DNA from 3 places in the Bradyrhizobium brasilense genome. Region 3 is predicted to be linked to each of the others. Evidence: predicted binding sites of a transcription regulator. Region 3 holds the regulator's gene; each other region holds the start of a gene.
The links. The regulator PhoB, encoded in region 3, activates phosphate uptake and scavenging genes when phosphate is short. The targets are predictions, from matches to a motif close to TGTCATNNANCTGTCAT.
Positions count from the first base shown of each region.

Region 1: QA635_RS24305 (RNA degradosome polyphosphate kinase) is a predicted target of PhoB. The motif match lies at 1,799-1,815, and genes of this name have one in related genera.
Region 2: QA635_RS19675 (phospholipase C) is a predicted target of PhoB. The motif match lies at 1,397-1,413, and genes of this name have one in related genera.

Region 1 is NZ_CP121669.1:5,150,097-5,153,373, reverse strand. Features, by position in the region: gene QA635_RS24305 (RNA degradosome polyphosphate kinase) at 1-1,725, opposite strand, end outside; gene QA635_RS24300 (P-loop NTPase family protein) at 1,858-2,535, opposite strand; gene QA635_RS24295 (CDP-alcohol phosphatidyltransferase family protein) at 2,624-3,166, opposite strand.
Region 2 is NZ_CP121669.1:4,206,372-4,209,648, forward strand. Features, by position in the region: gene hydA (dihydropyrimidinase) at 1-89, shown strand, start outside; gene QA635_RS19670 (alpha/beta fold hydrolase) at 135-1,019, shown strand; gene QA635_RS19675 (phospholipase C) at 1,490-3,136, shown strand; gene QA635_RS19680 (cytochrome-c peroxidase) at 3,246-3,277, shown strand, end outside.
Region 3 is NZ_CP121669.1:1,095,537-1,098,813, forward strand. Features, by position in the region: gene phoU (phosphate signaling complex protein PhoU) at 1-660, shown strand, start outside; gene phoB (phosphate regulon transcriptional regulator PhoB) at 806-1,516, shown strand; gene QA635_RS04940 (GcrA family cell cycle regulator) at 1,758-2,270, opposite strand; gene QA635_RS04945 (aspartate aminotransferase family protein) at 2,759-3,277, shown strand, end outside.

The sequences.
Region 1 (3,277 bases), 4.1 Mb from region 3:
GACGCCAGCCTGCGAGGCCTCGTACAGCGCGTCGATGATATCAGGGTCGACCAGCGCATTCATCTTCATCCAGACCGCGCCGGGCCGGCCGTGCTTGACGTGGGCGATCTCGCCGTGGATGTGCTCGATGATCCGCTTGCGCAGCGTCAGCGGCGACACCGCCATCTTCTCGATGTCGCTCGGCTCGGCATAGCCGGTGATGTAGTTGAAGACCCGCGCGACGTCGCGGCCGATGATCGGATCCGAGGTGAAGTAGGAGAGGTCGGTGTAGATGCGCGCGGTGACCGGGTGATAGTTGCCGGTGCCGGTGTGCACATAGGTGGTGAGATTGCCGCCCTCGCGGCGCACCACCATCGACAGCTTGGCATGCGTCTTCAATTCGATGAAGCCGTAGACCACCTGCACGCCGGCGCGTTCGAGGTCGCGGGCCCAGCGGATATTGGCTTCCTCGTCGAAGCGCGCCTTCAACTCGATCAGCGCGGTCACCGACTTGCCGGCCTCGGCGGCTTCCGCCAGCGCCCGCACGATCGGCGAGTTGTTCGAGGTGCGATAGAGCGTCTGCTTGATCGCGACGACGTCGGGATCGCGTGCCGCCTGCTGCAGGAACTGCACCACGACGTCGAAGGATTCGTAGGGGTGATGGACCACGAGGTCCTTCTGGCGGATGGCGGCGAAGATATCGCCGCCATGATCGCGCACCCGCTCGGGGTGGCGCGGCACATAGGGCGGGAATTCGAGGTCGGGGCGATTGAGGCGGGTGAGCTGCGACAGCTCGTTCATCGCCAGCACGCCGTCGACCAGGATCACTTCGTCGTCTGCGGCCGACAAGGCGTGCTGCACGAAGATGCGCAGCTCCTCTGGCATCGTGGCCTCGATCTCGAGCCGGATCACCGACCCGCGGCGTCGCCGCTTGAGCGCGGTCTCGAACAGGCGAACGAGGTCTTCGGCCTCTTCCTCGATTTCGAGTTCGGAGTCTCTGATGATGCGGAATGCGCCTTGGCCCTTGACGGTGTAGCCGGGGAACAGGCGGCCGATGAACAGACCGGTGGCCTGCTCCAGCGTGATCAGCCGCGCCGGCGCGCCTTCCTTGGTGGAGGGGATGCGGATGAAGCGGTCGATCTTGCCGGGCATGCGGATCAGCGCGTTCATCGCCTTGCCGTCGGAGATCCGCGACAATTGCAGCGCCACCGTGAAGCCGAGATTCGGGATGAACGGGAAGGGATGCGCCGGGTCGATCGCCAGCGGCGTCAGCAACGGGAAGATGCTGTGGAGGAAGTGATCCTCGATCCAGCTGCGCTCGGACTTGGTGACGTCGCGGCCGTCGACCAGCTGGATGCCGACCTTGGCCAGGATATCCCGCAGGTCGCTCCAGATCGCCTGCTGGTCGGAGGCGAGCTGCGAGACGGTCTTGTTGATCATCACGAGCTGATCGGCCGGCAGCAGGCCGTCCGGGCTGCGCTCGGTAATGCCCTCGCGGACCTGCGCCTTGATGCCGGCGACACGGACCATGAAGAACTCGTCGAGGTTATTCGCCGAAATCGACAGGAAGCGGACCCGCTCCAGCACGGGATGGCCGAGATTGACCGATTCCTCGAGCACCCGCCGGTTGAAGTGCAGCCAGGAGAGCTCCCGGTTAATGAAGCGCTCGGGGCTGGTCGCGATTGCGGGAATGGCGGGAAATTCCGCCTCTTTTTCTTTGATTTCAGTAGCTTGTACCGAGTCCATCAAGTGCTGGTCCAATTTAGGGCAGGGGCCAGGGCGGTCTAGCCGAGAGCCGCAGAGACCATGTGATATTGCGATGACGTTTCGATGACATTGATGTTCCGCTCACCTGCGCCGTCAAGCCGCGGGGATGGATCAGGCATCGCGCAACAGCTCCGCCGCCAGCGCCCGAGTGACCGGACGGCCGAGCCGGAGTGCCTCGGTATCCAGGAGCTCGACCGCTTGCCGGACGGCAACGTAGGAACGCTCGATCCGGTTGCTCAGATAGCTGACGAGCGGTTCGTCCACGCTCATCTGGCGGTCGGCGCAGAACTTGACGATCAGGCCGCGGAACAGCTGGTCGTCCGGCGGCAGCAGCGTCACGGTCGGCACCGCGCGGAGCCGCGACCGGAGGTCGCGCAATTCGATCTCGAACGCCGACGGCGGAACGCGCGCCGTGATCAGCACGTAGGCATCGTCCTGGCGCGCCAGATTCATCAGATGAAACATCGCGCGCTCGTCGAAATCCGACGGCCTCAGATCCTCGACCACCAGCGCACCGGTCGCAAGCGCGGTCGGCACCGTGTCGGCGGTCAGCGCATGCGCCGCGGTCGAGCGCGCACCGGCGCTCTCGGCCCAGATCGCGGCGAGGTGGCTTTTGCCGGAGCCGTCAGGCCCGACCAGCAGCATGATTCGGTTCGGCCAGTCCGGCCAGCCGTCGATCAGCGCCAGCGCCGCCTCATTGGCGGGGCCCTCGAGGAAGTCGTCGCGGGTCAGCTTCTCCTCGTGCGGCAGGGCCAAGGCCAATTGACGAGGTTGAACGCTACTGGCCACGCAAGTCTCCAAACCACCTTATTTTAGCTATGCGCAAACGCATCGCGTTTATCGCGGGAAAACCGGCTTCCACTTTTCCGGATCCCGCCTACCGAGCTTCGATCGTGCTCATGTGCCGCACCCACTCCACGAGATAGAGGGACACCGAACCCAAAGTAAAGATCGTGACCAGGCCCATCAGGATCCAGTCGTAAGGGTGCGGCTCGAAGCCGAAGCCGAGCGAGGCCAGCACCAGCGCCGCGAACGCGACCTGCGCCACCGTGTTCAGCTTCGACACCATCAGCGGCTTCATCTCGACCGGCTTGTCGAACAACCATGACACAATCACGGCGGAGACGATCATGATGTCGCGTGACACCACGAGAATCACGATCCAGCGCGGCACCGCGCCCCAGATTCCGAGCGCGACATAGATCGACACCAGGAGCGCCTTGTCGGCGAGCGGATCGAGCAGGGCGCCGAGCTCGCTCGTCATGTTGAAGCGCTTGGCGAGGAAACCGTCGACCGCGTCCGAGACGCCGGCGATCACGAAGATCGCGAACGCAATCTCCATCTGGCTGGACACGATGGCCCAGACGATCACCGGCACCAGGATGATGCGGCCGAGGGTGATGATGTTCGGAATGCTCAACTTGGATCGCTTCCCGGCTAGAAGCCTGATTTTACTCGATATCCGGCTCTTTTGCGCAGCCGCCTTGTGTTATCTACATAGTATCGCGGCGGCAGCGCCGCGAGCCATTGC
Region 2 (3,277 bases), 3.1 Mb from region 3:
TCGTCGATAACGGTACGCTCATTGGGGGCAAGGAGCACGGCACCTATCTGCCGCGAGCCAAGCCGCCGACGGCCGCGACCATTCCGTAACGCGACCAATCCGTAACAAGCAAAGAGAGAAGGCAGGAGATCAACATGCCCTATGCTGTGACAGACGACGGAGTGCGGCTCTATTTCGAGGAGACCGGATCGGGGCATCCGGTGATTCTGGTTCACGAGTTCGCCGGCGACCTGCGCAGCTACGAGCCGCAGATGCGGCACTTCGGCAAGCGCTTCCGGACCATCGCCTACAATGCGCGCGGCTTTCCGCCGTCGGATGTGCCGGAGCAGGTCTCGTCCTATTCGCAGGCGCGCGCCGCCGACGATATCCTGGCGGTGCTCGATCACATCGGCGCGCCGAAGGCGCATATCGTTGGTCTGTCGATGGGCGGCTTTGCGACGCTGCATTTCGGATTGCGTCACCCGACCCGGGCGCTGTCGCTCTGCATCGGCGGCTGCGGCTACGGCGCCGAGCTCGACAAGCGCGAGACGTTTCGCGCCGAGGCCGACGTGATCGCGAACATGATCCGCAGGGACGGCATGCCGGCCTTCGCCGAGCGCTACGCCTACGGGCCGACGCGCGTGCAGTACGAGAACAAGGACCCGCGCGGCCACGCCGAGTTCAAGACCATGCTGGCCGAGCATTCGGCGGTGGGATCGGCCAACACCCAGCAGGGCGTGCAGAAGGAGCGTCCCTCGCTCTACACGCTGGTCGACGAGATGAAGCGCATCAATGTGCCGACGCTGATCATCACCGGCGATGAGGATTGGCCGTGCCTGCTGCCGGGCATCCTGATGAAGCAGAGCATCCCGTCGGCCGCGCTCGCGGTGATGCCGAACTGCGGCCACGCCATCAACATCGAGGAGCCCGACGAATACAACCGGATCGTCGGCGAATTCCTGGCGCAGGTCGAGAGCGGCCGCTGGCCGCAGCGCGATCCGCGCGCGGTCAGTGCTTCGATCACGGGAATGAAGGGGTAGGCTTCACGCCGAGTTGAATCGCGGCCTTCACCCGCCACCAGACCAAGCATCCGCGCTTTTCGGGACACATCCCCGGAAAGCGCGGATTTTTTTTCGGGCGTGAGCAAGCCGCGACAGCCGGCGGTGCACAACCTGTTCGCATGATTGCTGACTGCTGCAGTCATCTCCAACGCGATCCCTTCAATTCCATGTCTTCTGACCGAAGCCGCGTCCACGGATAGCCGCTCGCGTCAGGAGTGACGTCTGCCATGCGCGCAAAGATTGATCCTTCGATGCTCGCTGCAACCGATGCGAACATCGGCGCGCATCATCGTTCGTCGCATTCATTCGATCGACACAGCGCTGTCATCGGCGATGGATAACTTGTCGCAGGTCGACGTCATAAATCCTTCAAAAATAAAAGGGGCACTACGGTGAAAGCCAAATTTCTTTCGACGGTCGGAGTCTGTCTGGTTGCTGCCGCTGCGGTGATGTGCAGCGCCGCCGCTCAGGACGACAACAAGGGCAATAACGGCCACGATCATCATCCGCACGACATCCACACCCAAACGCCGATCAAGCATCTCGTCGTCATCTTCAACGAGAACCGCTCGTTCGATCACTACTTCGCAACCTACCCGGTTGCGACCAACCCGACCGGCTCGATTCCGTTTACGGCGAAGCCGCATACGCCGAAGGTCAACAACCTCGCCAATGCCAATCTGTTGACCAATAATCCGAACACCAACCCGGCCAACGGCACAGGCGCGACCAATCCGTTCCGCCTCGACCGCACCCAGGCCAACACCAAGTCGCAGAACCACGCCTATACGCCCGAGCAGCAGGCGGTCGACAACGGCAAGGAAGACCTGTTTCCGAAATTCACTGGTCGCGGCACCGCCGGCGGCGTCGGCGCGTTCGGCACCAACGGGCAGGTGATGGGCTATTTCGACGGCAACACGGTCACCGCGTTCTGGAATTATGCCCAGAACTTCGCGATGAGCGACAACAGCTGGACCGACACCTTTGGTCCGTCGACGCCCGGCGCGCTCGAGGTGATCTCCGGCCAGACCAACGGCGCGCAGAACATCGTCGGCTCGTCATCGTCGATCGCCGACGGCCAGGGCGGCCTGACGCTGATCGGTGATACCGACCCTGCCTACGATGCCTGCTCGAGCACGACCAGCCAGGTCTTGATGACCAGCAAGAACATCGGCGATCTGCTCAATGCCGAGAAGATCAGCTGGGGCAGCTTCATGGGCGGCTTCGACCTGACGCTCAAGAACAGCAACGGCACCACCAACTGCGGCCGCAGCACGTTCTCGAGCAACGTCAACGGCACCGTCGTGGACTACATCCCGCACCACGCCTGGTTCCAGTACTACAAGTCGACCGCCAACCCGACCCATGCGCGGCCGAGCTCGGTGAATGCGGTCGGACACACCTATGTGCCCGGCAGCAAGACGCTCGATCCGGCCAATCATGCCTACGATCTCGAGGACTTCTATGCTTCGGTGAAAGCCGGCAACTTCCCGGCCGTCTCCTACATCAAGATGCCGGCCTATCAGGACGGTCATCCCGGCAACTCCGATCCGCTCGACGAGCAGGCCGGCAATGTCGAGCTGATCAACTTCCTGCAGAAGCAGAAGGAGTGGGGCGAGACCGCCGTCATCATCACCTATGACGACTCCGACGGCTGGTACGACCACCAGTACCTTGCACCGATCAGCGCCTCGTATGATCCGACCGCCGACCAGGTCAACGGTCCCGGCCAGTGCGGTCGCGGTATCGGCAAGCAGACGCAGCCGAACGGCCTCAACGGCCAGCCGGTAAACGGCCGCTGCGGTCCCGGTACGCGCGTCCCGTTCCTGGTGATCTCGCCCTTCGCCAAGCGGAATTACGTCAGCCACACCCGCATCTCGCAGGCGTCCGTCGTGCGCTTCATCGAGGACAACTGGCTGCACGGCCAGCGTCTCGGCGGCGGCTCCTTCGACGACAACGTCGAATCGATCGCCGACATGTTCGACTTCGAGCGCGGCCACGGCCAGGATCACGAATACCGGCAGGACACGCTGTTCCTCGATCCGACCGCCGGCACCGTCATCGTCAGCGCGCCGGACGATCACCATCACCACTAACGCCCTTCGGTTCTGATCCAATCAGAACCGAAGCTCTGCCCTGACGCGTTCTGCTCGCGCGAACTGGTCTCCGGTTCGCGCGAAAACGCTTAACGAAACTGGATCTGACATGAACGGCCGCACCTTGTGGCTTCTCGGCGC
Region 3 (3,277 bases):
CTGGTCGCCGAGATGGGCGGCCTGGTCGAACGGATGATTACCGAGTCGGTCGACGCGCTGATCCGTCGCGACGTCGCGCTCGGCAAGCGCGTGGTCGCCGCCGACATCGAGATCGACAATCTGCAGCGCAACATCGAAGAGCGCGCGGTGCTGACGATCGCGCGCCGCCAGCCAATGGCGATCGACCTGCGTGAGATCGTCAGCGCGATGCGCGTCGCCACCGATCTCGAGCGGATCGGCGACCTCGCCAAGAACATGGGCAAGCGCGTCGCGGCGCTGGAGAGCGATTTCCAGCCGCTGAAGCTGATCCGCGGCCTCGAGCACATGACCGACCTCGTGCTGTCGCAGGTCAAGTCGGTGCTCGACGCCTATGCCGCGCACGACCTGCCGGCGGCGATGAACGTCTGGAAGGGCGACGAGGAGGTCGATGCGATCTGCACCTCGCTGTTCCGCGAACTGCTCACCTACATGATGGAAGATCCGCGCAACATCTCGTTCTGCATCCATCTGATGTTCTGCGCCAAGAACATCGAGCGGATCGGCGATCACGCCACCAATATCGCCGAGACCGTGTTCTACATGATCGAGGGCCAGCAGATCACCGACAAGCGCCCGAAGGGCGACATGACCACTTTTGCCACCACGGTGCCGGGCAACTGAGGCATGATCGGCAAGCACGGAACCGGCAAGAGCGAAACTGGATGATCCTCGCGACAAATCGTTTCCGCGGGGACTATGCTCAAGGAAGTAAGCGTTTCGGTTTGCGTCTGGGCAACGGATCACCACAGAGAAAGAACTTAAACCGATGAGCGCACGCATTCTGGTAGTCGAAGACGAGGAAGCGCTGACGACGCTGTTGCGCTACAATCTCGATGCGGAAGGCTACGATGTCGAGACGGTGGGGCGCGGCGACGATGCGGATACAAGGCTGAAGGAGCGCGTTCCCGACCTCGTGGTGCTGGACTGGATGCTGCCGGGCCTGTCCGGCATCGAACTGTGCCGCCGCCTGCGGGCGCGGCCCGAGACCAAGCAGCTTCCGATCATCATGCTGACCGCGCGCGGCGAGGAAAGCGAGCGCGTGCGCGGGCTTGCCACCGGCGCGGACGATTACATCGTCAAGCCGTTCTCGGTGCCGGAGCTGCTGGCGCGGGTGAAGGGCCTGTTGCGCCGCGCCAGCCCGGAGCGGCTTGCGACCGTGCTGACCTACGGCGACATCGAGCTCGACCGCGAGAAGCGCCGCGTGGCGCGCTCGGGCCGTCCGATCGATCTCGGGCCGACCGAGTATCGCCTGCTCGAATTCTTCCTCGAGCATCCCGGCCGCGTGTTCAGCCGCGAGCAACTGCTCGACAGCGTCTGGGGCCGCGACATCTACATCGATGAGCGTACCGTCGACGTGCATATCGGCCGCCTGCGCAAGCTGCTCAATCCGGGCCGCGAGCAGGATCCGATCCGCACCGTGCGCGGCGCCGGCTACGCGCTCGACGACCGCTTTGCCAAGGCCGAGCCGCAGCCGTAACGGCCATGCGGCATTCATAAACCGCAACACGGCGTCGTCCCGGCGAAAGCCGGGACCCATACGCCGCGGCCAGCGCAATCGGCACGCGGCCAGACGGCTTTCTAACAACACGCATTAGTGGTTATGGGTCCCGGCTTTCGCCGGGACGACGCCGGTGATGTAATGGGCTACGCATCACACAAAAAAATCCCCGCTTTCGCGGGGATTTGTTTTTGAGGTCTTCCGTCGTTTTCCCGAGTGCTCACTTGATCTGCGGTTTCGCCGACGGCCGGCGGCGATCGGCGGCGGGCTGGTAGGCGACGCGCGAGTGATGCGCGCAATAGGGCAGGCCGGCGAGCGCCTTTCCGCCGCAGAAGAAGAATTCCGGGCTCGAGGGATCGCCGACCGGCCAGTGACAGGTGGCCTCGTTGAGCTCGAGCAGCGACAGCCGCTGGCTCATCGGCACCACATTGTCGTAGGAGATCGGATCGGGCTCCATCTCGACCTCGAAGGCGTGCGCCAGCGCGGTGTTGCCCCGCGAAACCGGACGCGTCACCCGCATCATGTGCTGGGCCGGGCGGGCCTTGCGCTGACGCGGCGCGGCCGTGGAGGGTGCCTTGGCGCGGCCGGAGAGGCCGAGCCGATGCACTTTGCCGATCACGGCGTTTCGCGTCACATTGCCAAGTTCCGCCGCGATCTGGCTGGCCGACAGGCCGGACTCCCAGAGCTTCTTCAGCTGCTCGACGCGATCGTCGGACCAGGTCAATACAGTCATCGCATTCTTCCCTTCGCGTAGCGCCGGCCAATCATTGGAGCGGCGCTGCGAGCCAATCTGGACAAATATCCCTGCGGCCAGAATCCCTTAGCCCTCGCCGGGCACGGTGTTGCGCCCGAACGTTTACGCGAGACACAAAGGCTACTTAGAGGGTCCAGTACCGCCGCACGAGATGTCGTACCCGACAGGCCAAACGCTACAATATGGCGTGACTCTGGCGCAAGAGTCCGCGGTCGTGCGTCCACATGTTCCCGCACAGTTAAGCATCGCGATGAGGCTTTTCCACCGCACCGGAATGCTCCGGATTGCGCTCGTTTCGCATTGCAGGAAGGCCACTTCGTGGCGATTGACACCTACCGACCGCAGCATAGAATGCCCGCCACGTGCCGCCCGCAAAGGCGGCCGTTTTGTTTTCCGAAGCTGGCCGTTGCTGCGCTGGCGTCAAGGCGCAGCGGCAATTGTCGGCTTAAAAACCGTCAGTGAACGCCATGACCAACGCTGCCACGTCGCATCTGCTCCCCGTCTTCGCCAGGGTCGATCTCGGCTTCGAGCGCGGCGAGGGCGCCTGGCTGATCGCAACCAACGGCGACCGCTATCTCGATTTCACCTCGGGCGTCGCGGTCAACGCGCTCGGGCATGCGCATCCGCATCTGGTCAAGGCGCTGCAGGAACAGGCGACCAAGCTCTGGCACATGTCGAACCTGTTCAAGAGCCCGGACGGCGAGGCGCTTGCCGCGCGGCTGTGCGAGCAGAGCTTTGCCGACTTCGTGTTCTTCTGCAATTCCGGCGCCGAAGCGATGGAGGGCGTGATCAAGCTGGTCCGCCACTATCACTTCTCCAAGGGCCATGGCGAGCGCTACCGCATCATCACCTTCGAGGGCGCCTTCCACGGCCGCACGCTGGGCACGCTGGCGGCGACCGGCTCGGCGAAATATCTCGAAGGCTTCGGCCCGCCGATGGACGGCTTCGACCAGGTGCCGCATGGCGACATCGAGGCGGTGAAGAAG